3 regions of the Streptomyces purpurogeneiscleroticus genome follow, and region 2 is predicted to be linked to each of the others. Evidence: riboswitches for the same ligand, from Rfam matches in the RefSeq annotation. Region 2 holds a riboswitch; each other region holds the start of a gene.
What was found. Region 2 has a riboswitch for cobalamin ahead of CCS38_RS16995 (cobalamin biosynthesis protein). Riboswitches for the same ligand answer to the same signal wherever they lie in the genome.
Positions count from the first base shown of each region.

Region 1 (4,272 bases), on a different contig from region 2:
CAGCAGCCGGGCCGGGTTGGCGAGCGCGTTGGCGGCGCCCACGCAGATCAGCAGCGTGGCCAGCTTCAGCCCGTCGTACAGCGCGAAGAGCATGCCCTCGGCGGTGACCCGGCCGCCGATCCGCACGCCGCGCGCCCAGTCCGGCAGCGGCACTTCGGGGAGCGTGACCAGGACGTGCGTACCGGGGACGGGCGAGCCGAGCACGAAGGCGAAGACCAGCCGGATGGCGAGCACGACCAGGCCGAGCTTGACGAACGCCCCGTAGGACCGGGCCCAGGGCGCGTCGGAGCGGCGGGCCGCGACCACGTATCCGGCGACGCCGATGAGCAGGCCGAGGAGGAGCGGGTTGGTGGTGCGGGACGCGGCCGTCGCCAGGCCCAACGCCCACAGCCACCACGCGCCGGCGTGCAGCGCGCGCCCCCGCGTGGCGAGGGGAGCGCGCAGTCGGTCAGGGGCGCGCAGCCGGGCAGAGGCGCGGCGACCCGGCCGTGCGCCCGTCACGTCGCCCGTCACGTCGGTCCTCACGGTTCCCTGGTGGCCGGTCATTCGCGCCGGCGCCGGGCCTGCCACACCGCGGCGGCGCCGAGGACGGCGACCGCGGCGATGCCGCCGATCAGTCCGGCGGAGGGCCCGCCGTCATCGGAGTCGGACGCCCCGGAGTCGGACGCCCCGGAGTCGGACGCCCCGGCGTCGGGCGCCGCGGACCCGATGGTCTCCTCGGACTCCTTCGAGGACCCGCCCGCCTGCTCCGCGCACCCCGTCTTCGGGTAGCCCGAAATCGCGCACAGCAGCGCGCTGGAGTCGTACCGCAGCGGCGCCGCGACCGCGGCCAGGGCGTCGCCCGCGCTCGCGTCCTCGGCCACCCGCGCGCACTCCGTACGGGCCGCGGGCGGGGTCTCGCCCTTCGGGGCGTCGGCCGCCGTGCCGAAGTCGAGGACGACGGCGACCCGCTTGCGGCCGTCCGCCGCCTTCGTACCGCCGCAGACCGCGTCGAAATCGGCGGCCGCGCGCGGCTTCGCGGCGCGCGCGGAGTCGGCGCTGACGGTGAAGCGGAAGCCGGCCACGCCGCCGTCTTCGGGGCGCGCCGTCGACGGCCCCTCGGTGGCGTACGTCCAACCGCCCCCGTGGGCCGCCGCGTCCGCCGTCCAGAAGGACCAGTAGCGGTACTCCTCGGCGTGCGCGGGCGCGGCGGCCAGGCCCGTGGCCGCCCCGGCCAGGGCGAGCGCGCCGAGGCCGCGCGCGAGACGAACGGCGCTGCTCACAGCTGGTTCTGCTTCCTGCGCCCGCTCAGCAGGAAGCCGATGCCCGCGCCTGCGGCCAGGCCGACGAGCACGACCCACCACACGGAGACGCCGCCCTCGTCCTGCTGTTCCTTGTCGGCCTGCTGGTCCGAGGCGGCGGACGCCGGCTTCGGACCGGTCGCGTTCAGCTTCGACACCAGGTCGGTGCCGCCGAAGTCGCGCGGGTCGCCGCCGGTGGCGTGCGCGGCGAGGATCAGCTGCGCGTACGCGGCCGGGCCGCTCTGCTTCGCCCAGGCCGCCGAGTGCCCGCGCAGCCAGCCCAGCGACTGCTTCGCCGCGTCGGCGCGCCCCGCGGCGGCCAGCGCGACGACGGCGTCGGCGGTGTTGCCGACGTCCGGCTGCGACTCGGCGCCGGGCATCGCGGACATCAGGTGGTGGCCGTGCGCGTCCAGGACGGAGGTGAGGTGCTCCGCGGCAGCGCCGGCGGCACCTCTCGGTTCCTCGGCCGCCTCCTCGCAGGACGTCTTCGCCGGGGCCTGCGCGCCCGGCTCGACGACGAAGCCCTTGCCGAGCGCCCCCAGTACCGCGGCGGCCGTCGCGTCCTCGTTGGCGGCGAGCTTCCCGTCCTTGGCCTGGAAGGCGAACGCGCCGCGGTCCTTCTCGTCGGCGTCGCAGCCGAGGCGGAAGGCGAGCAGCCCCTCGTACGGCGTCTTCCCGCCCTTCTCGCCGTCCTTCTTGGCCGTCACCGACTCCGGCTTCGTGCCCGTGGCGGCCAGCGCGCCGATCACCACCGAGGTGGAGTTGGCGTCGCTCGGGGCACCGGCGGCGGAGCCCCAGCCGCCGTCGTCGTTCTGCGCGGACTTCAGCCAGGAGACGCCCTCGCGCACCGCGTCCGCGTGCCCGCCGATCGCGGCCAGTGCCTGCACGGCGGCGGCCGTCTGATTGGTGTCCCGCATCGTCTTCGCGTCGCAGGGCTGCTTCGGGTCGGCGCGGTACGCGGTGAACGCGCCGTCGGCGCACTGCTGTCCGGCGAGCCAGTCCACCGCCGAGTCCGCCGGGCGCACGCCCGTGGTGTCCTGCGCCAGCAGTGCCAGCGACTGCCTCCAGACGCCGTCGTACTTCGGGTCCGTGCTGCCGTACAGGCCCTTCGGGAGCTTCGGGGACGCGGCGGGCGCGGGGTCGGCGGCGAACGCGGCCGGGGCAGCGGCCGCGCACAGCACGGCGGCGGCCAGGGCCGCGGCGCAGCGGCGCGCCGGGGCGGCGAGGGAGCGGGCCGTGATGGCCATGGGGTCGGTGCCTCTCGGTCGGTTCGCGGGGTGCGCGAGGTGGGAGGTCACGCAGCCGTACTCCGCCGCACCACGTCCGCGACGCGCGCGGGCGCGGTGGCACCGGGCTCAGCTCCGTATACCTCGACGGTGCCGCGCGCCGGGCGGCCGCTGAAGGGCGGCCGTGCGGTACGCGGGAGCCTTGGGTGTGCCCCGCCGGGTGTTCCGGCTCGCTCCGGCGCACGGGTGCGCGCCAGCGCTCACGGCTGCGGGTCAGCGCCGGTTTTCCACCGGCTTCCCCCGGTCGGGCACGAATGAACTTGTCCGGACCACTTTAACCGGCGGGTAGCGACCGGTCCCCGGCACGTACGGAGTGACGTACGCCTTCGCCCCCGGGCGGGAAGTGCCTCACACCGCCCGGTACGTCACCGGCTCCGAGCCCGGCACCGCCTCGGCCAGCCCCCGCTTCACCAGGCGCCGCAGATGCGCCTCGGCCTCCGAGACGGCGATGGTGCGCGAGCCGTACGGGATCTCCTCCCACGGGCGGTTCCACGTCATGGTCTCGGCGAGCTGCCAGGGCGTGAGCGGGGTGGCGAGCAGGGCGCGCAGGTCCGCGAGCCGTTCCTCGTGGTGCGCGACGATCTCCGCCGCCCGCTCGGCGGCGCCGGTGAAGGCGTGCTGGTGCGCGGGCAGTACCTCGGCGACGCCGAGCCGCGCGATCCGCTCCAGGGAGTCGAGGTAGTCGCCCAGGGGATCGGTGACCGTCGCGTCGTCCGGGTCCTCGTACAGGCCAACGTGCGGGGAGATGCACGGCAGCAGGTGGTCGCCGGAGAAGAGGCGCCCGTTGCCGGGGTGCGCCGCCGGGTGCGCCTCCTCCAGGTGCAGGCACACATGGCCCGGGGTGTGGCCCGGCGTCCAGACCGCGCGCAGCCGCCGCCCCGCGAGGTCCAGCAGCTCGCCGGGGACGATCTCGCGGTCCGGGAGCGCGGGACGGTTCTCGGGGAGCCCGCGTGTGCGCCCCTCGGCGCGGGCCGTGTAGAGCGGCGCGAGGTGGTCCTCGGGCGCGCCCGCCGCGGCCAGCTTCTCGATGAGGTACGTGAGCCAGGTGCCCGGCTCCGCCTCACGGGTGCGGCGCACGACCTCCGTATCGGCGGCGTGCATGGCGATCCACGCGCCGGACGCCTCCCTGACCCGCGCGGACAGGCCGTGGTGGTCGGGGTGATGGTGGGTGACGAGTACGCCGTGGAGTTCGGTGATGTCGGTGCCGCAGGCGGTGAGCCCGGCGGCGAGCGCGTCCCAGGAAGCCGGATCGTCCCAGCCGGTGTCGATCAGCACCGGGCCGCGGTCCGTCTCCAGGACGTGCACGAGGGTGTGCCCGAGCGGGTTGTCCGGTATGGGGACGGCGATGCTCCGGACCCCGCCCCGGTGGTCGATCACGTGCGGCATGCCATGCCCCTCTCGGCCCGCACGCCGTCGCGTGCATTGTCCAGCATAACTAGAACTGGTATCAGTTCTGATGCAGCGTCAGGTAATGAGCCGGGTAACACATCGGGTAACGCGACCGCAGGAGGCGGAGTCGATGGCCGATCTGATCGAGCACGGACAGCTCTACATAGGCGGTGAGCTGGTCGATCCGGCCGGCGAGGACACCATCGAGGTCATCTCCCCGCACACCGAACAGGTCATCGGCCGGGTGCCGCACGCCTCGCGGACCGACGTGGACCGCGCCGTCACGGCCGCCCGCGCGTCCTTCGACTCCGGGGTGT
Region 1 is NZ_NHSG01000296.1:3,522-7,793, forward strand. Features, by position in the region: gene CCS38_RS19165 (energy-coupling factor transporter transmembrane component T) at 1-501, opposite strand, end outside; gene CCS38_RS19170 (SCO2322 family protein) at 543-1,262, opposite strand; gene CCS38_RS19175 (SCO2321 family membrane protein) at 1,259-2,527, opposite strand; cobalamin riboswitch at 2,705-2,844, opposite strand; gene CCS38_RS19180 (Strvi_7410 family MBL fold metallo-hydrolase) at 2,915-3,952, opposite strand; gene CCS38_RS19185 (aldehyde dehydrogenase) at 4,086-4,272, shown strand, end outside.
Region 1: linked by a shared signal. The riboswitch ahead of CCS38_RS19175 (SCO2321 family membrane protein) and the one ahead of CCS38_RS16995 (cobalamin biosynthesis protein) in region 2 are both predicted to bind cobalamin.

Region 2 (4,272 bases):
AGCAGCCGCAGCTTCCGGTCCTCCGCGTCGTCCAGGATCGCGTGCCAGCCGCTGCCGGCCTGCTCCACGTCGGACAGGCCGCGCGCCGCGGGGACGCCGACGACGAGCGGGGTGAAGGCGACCGGGCCGATCCGGTGCAGGGTGGCGGGCGCGTGCGCGGCCATGCCCTGGCGGACCTGGAGGTAGTCGACGGTCGATTCGGGCACCCACATGTCGGGCTGGGGGCCCGGCCGGTAGAGCGGCTCGATGGCCTGGCCGCCGCTGTCCCCGGGCGGGGCCTCCTCGGCGCCCTCGGCCTCGCCCTGCCAGCGGTCCGCCGCGGCGAAGCCCTGCGCCACCTGGTCCTTGGCGGCGGAGTAGACGGTGATCTGGGTGCGCCGGCAGCCGTCGGGGACGTCGTCCTCGCCCGGCACGGGTTCGGTGTTGAGGCCGGACATCTCGTACGCGAGGGCGGCGGCGCGCAGCGTCGGCTCGGCCTCGGGGGCGGTGAGCAGCCGCAGTTCCTGGGCGGGCGGGCAGCTCTCGGGCGGCCCCAGCGGGCCGGCGAGGACCAGTGCGGTGGCGCCGAGGGCCAGTGCGACGGCGGCGGCGGTCAGCAGCCGTAACCGGCGGTGCGGACGGGAGCGCCACCAGCGCCGGGCCCGGACGGCGAACGGCGTGCGGGGCCGCAGCTCCCGGGTGGCGAAGGAGACCACCACGTCGTCGACGGTGTTCTGCTTGGAGGCGCGCGGCACCCAGGCGCCGCCCTGCGGGGTGGTGCGCCCGGCGAACCGCCGGCGCAGCTCACCGGCGAGGTCCTCGAAGGTGACGCACTCCTTGCCCTCGATGCCGTGTTCGAGGATGTCGAGCACGGCCCGGGTGAAGAGGGTGCCGCCGCCGGGCTCCCTGCCGCTGAAGATGCGGCGGTTCGGCTGGGCGGCCATCAGCAGCGAGACCGGCTTCTCGTGGGTGCGGAAGCTGTCGTCCGCGTTGCCCGCGAAACAGCATTCGAGCACCACGACGACGCGGTCGGCCCGGGACGCCTCCAGCCGCGGCAGGACGTCCTTGGCCCAGGAGACCGCTTCGTGCGAGGCCACCCGGCGCTCGTCCTGCGCCACCCGCGACGAGCCGACCAGCAGGTGCAGATCACTGCCGTCGCGCCGGACCCGGCCGTGCCCGGAGAAGTAGACGAGCAGCAGTCCGCGCGCCTCGCGGGCCGCGGTGCGCAGCTCGGCGGTCAGCTCCTCGGGGGTGTCCGGGCGCAGCGGCGTCACTTCCTGGGGCAGGAAGAGGTCGGTGGCCGGGGCGCAGAGCACGCGGCCCAGTTCGTCGGGGTTGGCGAAGACCGCGTCGAGGTCGTGCAGCCGGGGGTCCTGGTACCGGCTGACGCCGATGATCAGCGCGCGGTTCTGCTTGCCCCGCGCGTCGTAGAGGGGCATCGCCGGTTACTCCGAGCCGACGCGGCCGCCCTGGTCGTCGCGTTCGGTGCGCGGATCGGGGTCGTCGAGGCGGCGGTGTCCGGAGGCGTCGGTGACGTCGAGTCCAGGGGCCTCGCCCTTGGCGGCGGTCTCCCTGCGGTGGGCGAGCCACTCCCGCAGGGCGATGAGGAGCTGCTCGGTCATCGGCGCCGCCACCGCGCCGATGAGGACCAGGACGAGGTCGTCGACGCCGACGGCCATCTCGGGCCCCTGGCCCGCCGCGTCCGCGCCGGTCTCCGCGCCCGGCGCCCGGCGCCAGTCGTGGTTGCCGGGCGTCAGCCAGGACTCGCGCTGCAGCCAGCGCTGGAGGTCCTCCAGATCCTGGCCCCCGTCGTGGGTCCCGGTGACTCTGATGCGTACCTCGTGATGCTGCCGGCTCTCCGTCATCCCGTCCCCCTCCTGCGGCACCTTTGCCATAGGTGCCCCGATGGTGTCGTGCCGGACGTACGGCAGGCAACAGGTCGTCAACACCCGTCCACGCTGTGTCCTTGGCCACAGGCCCTGCCATACGCCCGCGTCGCAGGTCAAGGGTGAGTTGACGGGCATTCGCGGCACGTGGTGGACTGCCCGGTGCCATTCGGCGACAGATGAGGAAGTCCGGTGAGAATCCGGCGCGGTCCCGCCACTGTCACCGGGGAGCGCTCCTCCAGAAGAGGCCACGGCCCGCGCAGACACGGGCTGGAAGGCCGGGGACAGCGCCGATCCGGGAGCCAGGAGACTCTCGTCGCCCGTCACGTCGAGCCAGGGCGCGGACCCTGAGTGAGGACACACGCCATGCCGGGCCCCGAGCCGAGACCCCTGCCTTTCTTTGCCGTACGCCCGGTACGCGACCGCGTGCGGCCGTCCCTCCGAGGCACGACGGCAGGCTGATCCGACGATGCGTGCCGAACACGCCACCTATGCGTGCGGCGCGGCTCTGGGCTTTCTCGGCGACCTGGCCGTGGGCGATCCCCGCCGCGGCCACCCGGTGGCCGCCTTCGGGCGGGCCGCGGGCGCCGTGGAGCGCGGGCTGTGGCGCGATCACCGTGGATACGGAGCGGCGCACACCGCGCTGTGCGCCGGCGGGGCCGCCGTGGGCGCGGTCCTGCTCTCCCGTGCCGTACGCCGCTGCGCCCCCGCACACGTGGCGCTGACCGCCGCCGCCACCTGGGCCGTGCTGGGCGGAACGACGCTGGGCCGGGAGGCGCGCGCCATCGGCGGCGCGCTGGAGGCCGGCGACCTGGACACGGCGCGCGAGCGGCTGCCGCACCTGTGCGGCCGCGACCCGCAGGCGCTGGACGGGCAGCAGATGGCCCGCGCGGTCGTGGAGTCCGTCGCCGAGAACACCTCCGACGCGGTCGTGGGCGCGCTGGTCTGGGGCGCCGTGGGCGGCGTACCGGGGCTGGTCGCCTTCCGCGCGGTCAACACGCTCGACGCGATGGTGGGTCACAAGTCGGCGCGCTACCGCCGGTACGGCTGGGCCTCGGCCCGGCTGGACGACGTGGCGGGCTGGCCCGGCGCGCGGCTGACCGCCCTGCTGGCCACCGTTGCCGGGCCCGACCCGCGCGGCGCGTGGCGCGCCTGGCGGACCGACGGCAAGCGGCATCCGAGCCCCAACGCGGGCCCGGTGGAGGCGTCGTTCGCAGGCGCGCTCGGCGTACGGCTGGGCGGCACGCTCGCGTACGCGGGACGGGTCGAGCACCGGCCGGTGCTCAACGACGGCGCACGCGCGGTCGACGGCGCGGACATCGCGCGCGCGGTGCGGCTGTCCCGCCGGGTGAGCGCGCTGGCGCTGGCGACGACGGTCGGGGCGCGGATCGCCGTGGGCGCGGTCCGCGGCGCGCGGAAGGCGAGGAGATCCCGGTGAGCGGTACGGACAGGACTCTCGCCGGCGGCCTGCTGGTCGCCGGGACGACGTCGGACGCGGGCAAGAGCGTGGTCACGGCGGGCATCTGCCGCTGGCTGGCGCGCAAGGGCGTCAAGGTCGCGCCCTTCAAGGCGCAGAACATGTCGCTCAATTCGTACGTGACGCGCGAGGGCGCGGAGATCGGGCGGGCGCAGGCCATGCAGGCCGCGGCGGCCCGCGTCGAGCCGACCGCGCTGATGAACCCGGTACTGCTCAAGCCCGGCAGCGACCGCAGCAGCCAGGTCGTGCTGCTCGGCAAGCCGGTGGGCGAGCTGAGCGCGCGGGGGTACCACGCCGGGCGCCAGGAGCAGCTGCTCGGCACGGTCACCGACTGCCTCCAGGAGCTGCGCCGTACGCACGACGCGGTGATCTGCGAGGGCGCGGGCAGCCCGGCCGAGATCAACCTCCGCCGCACGGACATCGTGAACATGGGCATCGCGCGCGCCGCGAACCTGCCCGTGGTCGTCGTCGGCGACATCGACCGCGGCGGCGTCTTCGCGTCCTTCTTCGGCACCACAGCGCTGCTGTCCGAGGCCGACCAGGCGCACATCGCGGGCTACCTGGTGAACAAGTTCCGCGGCGACGTGACGCTGCTGGAGCCGGGCCTGGACATGCTCAAGGAGCTGAGCGGGCGGCCGACGCTGGGCGTACTGCCGTTCCGGCACGGGCTCGGCATCGACGAGGAGGACGGCCTGCACGTCTCGCTGCGCGGCGCGGTGCGCGAGAGCACGGTCGCGCCGCCGCACGGCAAGGACATCCTCCGGGTCGCGGTCGCCGCGGTCCCCCTGATGTCGAACTTCACGGACGTCGACGCGCTCGCCGCCGAACCGGGCGTCGTGGTGCGCTTCGTGGACCGGCCCGAGGAGCTGGCCGACGCCGACCTGGTCGTGCTGCCCGGCACCCGCGGGACCGTACGGGCCCTGCAGTGGC
Region 2 is NZ_NHSG01000262.1:1,709-5,980, reverse strand. Features, by position in the region: gene CCS38_RS17005 (caspase family protein) at 1-1,418, opposite strand, end outside; gene CCS38_RS17000 (hypothetical protein) at 1,425-1,844, opposite strand; cobalamin riboswitch at 2,000-2,197, shown strand; gene CCS38_RS16995 (cobalamin biosynthesis protein) at 2,335-3,303, shown strand; gene CCS38_RS16990 (cobyric acid synthase) at 3,300-4,272, shown strand, end outside.

Region 3 (4,272 bases), on a different contig from region 2:
GGTCCGCTAACGTCCGGCTAACGCCGTCTTTTCACGCCCAAATGCGACGAAGCCGGGCGGCCGTCGAGCGGCCACCCGGCTCCGTAAGGGACGGACCGGCCGCGGAGCACACGGTCCACGGGCCCGTCCCCGGGAATCAGATCGTCGAGGCGTCGATCACGAAGCGGTAGCGGACGTCGCTCGCCTGCACCCGCCGGTACGCGTCGTTGATCTGCTCGGCCGGGATCACCTCGATCTCCGCGCCGAGGCCGTGCGCCGCGCAGAAGTCGAGCATCTCCTGGGTCTCGGGGATGCCGCCGATCATCGAACCGGCCATCGCCCGGCTGCCGCCGATCACCGAGAACGGCGAGAGGGAGAGCCGGTCCTCCGGCGCGCCGACCTGCACCAGCGTGCCGTGCGCGCGGAGCAGCGAGAGGTAGGCGTCCACGTCCAGGTTGGCGGAGACGGTGTTGATGATCAGGTCGAAGCGGCCCGCCAGCTCCTCGAAGGTGGCCGGGTCGGAGGTGGCGCGGTAGTCGGAGGCGCCCAGCTTCAGGCCGTCCTCCTTCTTGCGCAGCGACTGGCTGAGGACGGTGACCTCGGCGCCCATCGCGTGCGCGATCTTCACGGCCATGTGGCCGAGGCCGCCCAGGCCGACGACCGCGACCTTCTTGCCGGGGCCCGCGCCCCAGCGCGAGAGCGGCGAGTAGACGGTGATACCGGCGCAGAGCAGCGGCGCGGCGGCGTCCAGGGAGATGCCTTCGGGGATGCGGAGGGCGAAGTCCTCGGAGACCACGACGTGCGTGGAGTAGCCGCCGTAGGTCGGCTCGCCGTCCCGGCCGATGGCGTTGTACGTCTGTACGTTGCCGGTGCCGGTGCAGTGCTGCTCCAGTCCGGCCTTGCAGTTGTCGCACTCCCGGCAGGAGTCGACCATGCAGCCGACGCCGACCCGGTCGCCGACCTTGTGGCGGGTGACCTCGGGGCCCACCGCGGCGACCACACCGGCGATCTCGTGGCCCGGGACCATCGGGAAGATGCCCTCGCCCCAGCCGTTGTCGACCTGGTGGATGTCGGAGTGGCAGATCCCCGCGTACTTGATCTCGATCTCGATGTCGTGCGCGCCGAGCTCGCGGCGCGGAATGGTGGTGCGCTCCAGGGGTGCCTTGGGCGCGGGTGCTGCATACGCGGCGACAGAGGTGTGTGTCATGCCATCGAGCCTGCTCCGCGCGCGGAAGTGGAGCCAGACCCCCCGTTTTGGTACGAACGCGGTTCCTACCACTGGCAGTGGCACCCTCGCGGCCCGGCGTCCGTGCCCGACCACCCGGATACTGGCCTTATGGACCAGCGCACAGAATTGAGCGAGTTTCTGCGCACCCGCCGCGCGCGTCTGCAGCCCGAGGACGTCGGACTGCCGCGGCACAGCGGGCGGCGCAGGGTGCCGGGCCTGCGGCGCGAAGAGCTCGCGCAGCTGGCCGGGGTGAGTGTGGCGTACTACGTAAGACTGGAGCAGGGCCACGGGCAGAACGTCTCCACGGCGGTCCTCGACGCGATATCCGGCGCGCTGCGGCTCAATGCGGCCGAGCGGGCGCATCTGAGCCATCTGGTCAAGCCGAAGGCCAAGCGCTCGCGCGGCGCGGGGCGGCCGCAGCGGGTGCGGCCCGCGCTCCAGCAGCTGCTCGACTCGATGGAGGGGATACCGGCGTATGTGGCGGGCCGCCGCCTGGACGTCATCGGCTGGAACCGCATGGCGTGCGCGCTGCTCGGCGACTACGCCGCGCTCCCGCTCGAGCAGCGGAACGTCGCGTGGCAGGTCTTCCTGGATCCGGCCGCCCGCGAGCTGTACGTCGACTGGGAGAGCAAGGCCGCCGACATCGTCGCCTTCCTGCGGATGGACGCGGGCTGCCATCCCGATGACCCGCTGCTCGCCTCGCTGATCGGGGAGCTGTCGGTCAAGAGCGAGAGGTTCCGGCAGCTGTGGGCCACGCACGACGTGCAGGACAAGGGCTTCGGGGTGAAGCGGCTGCACCATCCCGTGGTCGGGCCGCTGACCCTGTCGTACGAGACGCTGCGGCTGCCCGCCGACCCGGACCAGCAGCTGATCGTCTACCACGCGGAGCCGGGCTCGGCCTCGGCGGAATCACTGCGGCTGCTGGGGAGCTGGGCGGCGGAGGAGCCGGCGTCCCGGGAGCCGGTGTCTCGCGAGCCGGTGACGAAGGACACCGCCCGGCAGCGGGACGCAGGGGGTTAGAGTGGCCGGGCCGTGGTGCTCGGGAAGACCGGTGAAGACCTTCGGGTCCGATTCCGGAGCGGCCCTCGCCACTGTGATCGGGGAGCTACCGACCCTTTTCCCCGTACGTGCACCACGAGCGTACGGGGGGCCACTGTCCGCAGAGTGCGGGCGGGAAGGCCGGGACGGGCGCGCGTACCCGTAAGCCAGGAGACCGGCCACGGCATCTCACGAATTGATTCCACGAGGTGCTGGAGCGTGATCGCCGGATGGCCCTGCCCACCGATGCCCCGAATTCTTCTTCCGTGCTGCCCGAATATCGCTGGCAGCGCCGTGACACCGTAAGGACCGCCGGTCTGCTGGCGGTCATAGCCGCTCTGCACATCGTCGCGTTCGGTGTGCTGTTCCTGCTCGTCGTGCCCGGCCACTACACCGTCGGCACCCAGGTGTTCGGCGTGGGCCTGGGTATTACCGCGTACACCCTCGGCATGCGGCACGCGTTCGACGCGGACCACATTGCCGTCATCGACAACACCACTCGCAAGCTCATGGCGGACGGGAAGCGGCCGGTCTCGGTGGGCTTCTGGTTCGCGCTCGGCCACTCCAGCATGGTCGTGCTCATGGCTGCGCTCGTCTCGGGCGGCGCGGCGCTCGCCGGGACGCTGATGGACGAGGAGTCCCGTACGCACCAGGTGCTCGGCACGGTCGGCACGACCGTCTCCGGGGCCTTCCTCTACCTCATCGCCGCCCTCAACCTGGTCGCGCTGGCCGGGATCTGGCGCGTCTTCCGTGCCATGCGGGCCGGCGAGTACGACGAGTCGGAGCTGGAACGGCAGCTGAACTCGCGCGGTTTCATGAACCGGATTCTGGGCCGGTTCACCAAGGCCATTACGCGGCCGGGCCAGATGTTCCCGATCGGGCTGCTCCTCGGTCTCGGCTTCGACACCGCGACCGAGGTGACGCTGATGGTGATGGCGGGCAGCGGCGCCGCGTCCGGGCTGCCCTGGTACGCGATCCTGTGCCTGCCGCTGCTGTTCGCGGCCGGGATGAGCCTCTTCGACACGCTCGACGGCACGTTCATGAACTTCGCGTACCAGTGGGCGTTCTCGAACCCGGTGCGGAAGGTCTACTACAACCTCACGATCACCGGCCTGTCCATCGCGGTGGCGCTCTTCATCGGCACCATCGAGCTGGTCAGCGTGCTGCACGAGAAGCTCGGCCTGACGGATGCGGTCACCGGCTGGATCTCCGGCCTGGAGCTGGACAACGTCGGCTACATCATCGTCGGCCTCTTCGTCGTCGTCTGGGCGGCGGCGATCGCCTACTGGCGGCTCTCCGGCGTCGAAAAGCGCTGGGCGGCACGGGTGGCCGCCTCGCCGGAAGGCTGAGCGCGCAGTACAAAAACCTGAGCGCGCAGTACAAGCAGTACCAGCAGTACAAGAAGAGGGGCGGCGGGCCTGTGCCCGCCGCCCCTGTTACTTCCCCGCCGCCTTCTTCGCCGCTCGCTTCATCTGCTGCTTGTACGCGCGGACCTCGGCCAGGGACTCGGGGCCCGTGATGTCGGCGACCGAGCGGTGGGAGTTCTCCTCGCCGTACGGGCCGGCGGCCTCGCGCCAGCCCTCGGGGCGTACGCCGAACTGCTTGCCGAGGAGGGCAAGGAAGATCTGTGCCTTCTGCTTGCCGAAGCCGGGCAGGTCGTTGAGGCGTTTCAGCAGCTCGGCACCGGTCGGTGCGTCCCGCCACACGGCCTCGGCGTCCCCGTCGTAGTGCTCGACGAGGTACTGGCACAGCTGCTGCACCCGTTTGGCCATCGAGCGCGGATAGCGGTGCACGGCCGGCTTGCGGGCGAGCAGCTCCTCGAACGCCTCCGGGTCCTGCGCCGCGATGGCGTGCGCGTCCAGGTCGTCGCCGTTCATCCGCCGGGCGATGGTGTACGGACCGGTGAACGCCCATTCCATCGGCACCTGCTGGTCCAGCAGCATGCCCACCAGCGCGGCGAGCGGACTGCGGCCGAGCAGTTCGTCGGCTTCCTCCTGCTGGGCGACCCGCATCCTCACGTTCATGTT
Region 3 is NZ_NHSG01000120.1:5,918-10,189, forward strand. Features, by position in the region: gene CCS38_RS06180 (NAD(P)-dependent alcohol dehydrogenase) at 137-1,186, opposite strand; gene CCS38_RS06185 (helix-turn-helix domain-containing protein) at 1,316-2,227, shown strand; cobalamin riboswitch at 2,224-2,443, shown strand; gene nicT (Nickel transporter NicT) at 2,476-3,594, shown strand; gene CCS38_RS06195 (HhH-GPD-type base excision DNA repair protein) at 3,682-4,269, opposite strand.
Region 3: linked by a shared signal. The riboswitch ahead of nicT (Nickel transporter NicT) and the one ahead of CCS38_RS16995 (cobalamin biosynthesis protein) in region 2 are both predicted to bind cobalamin.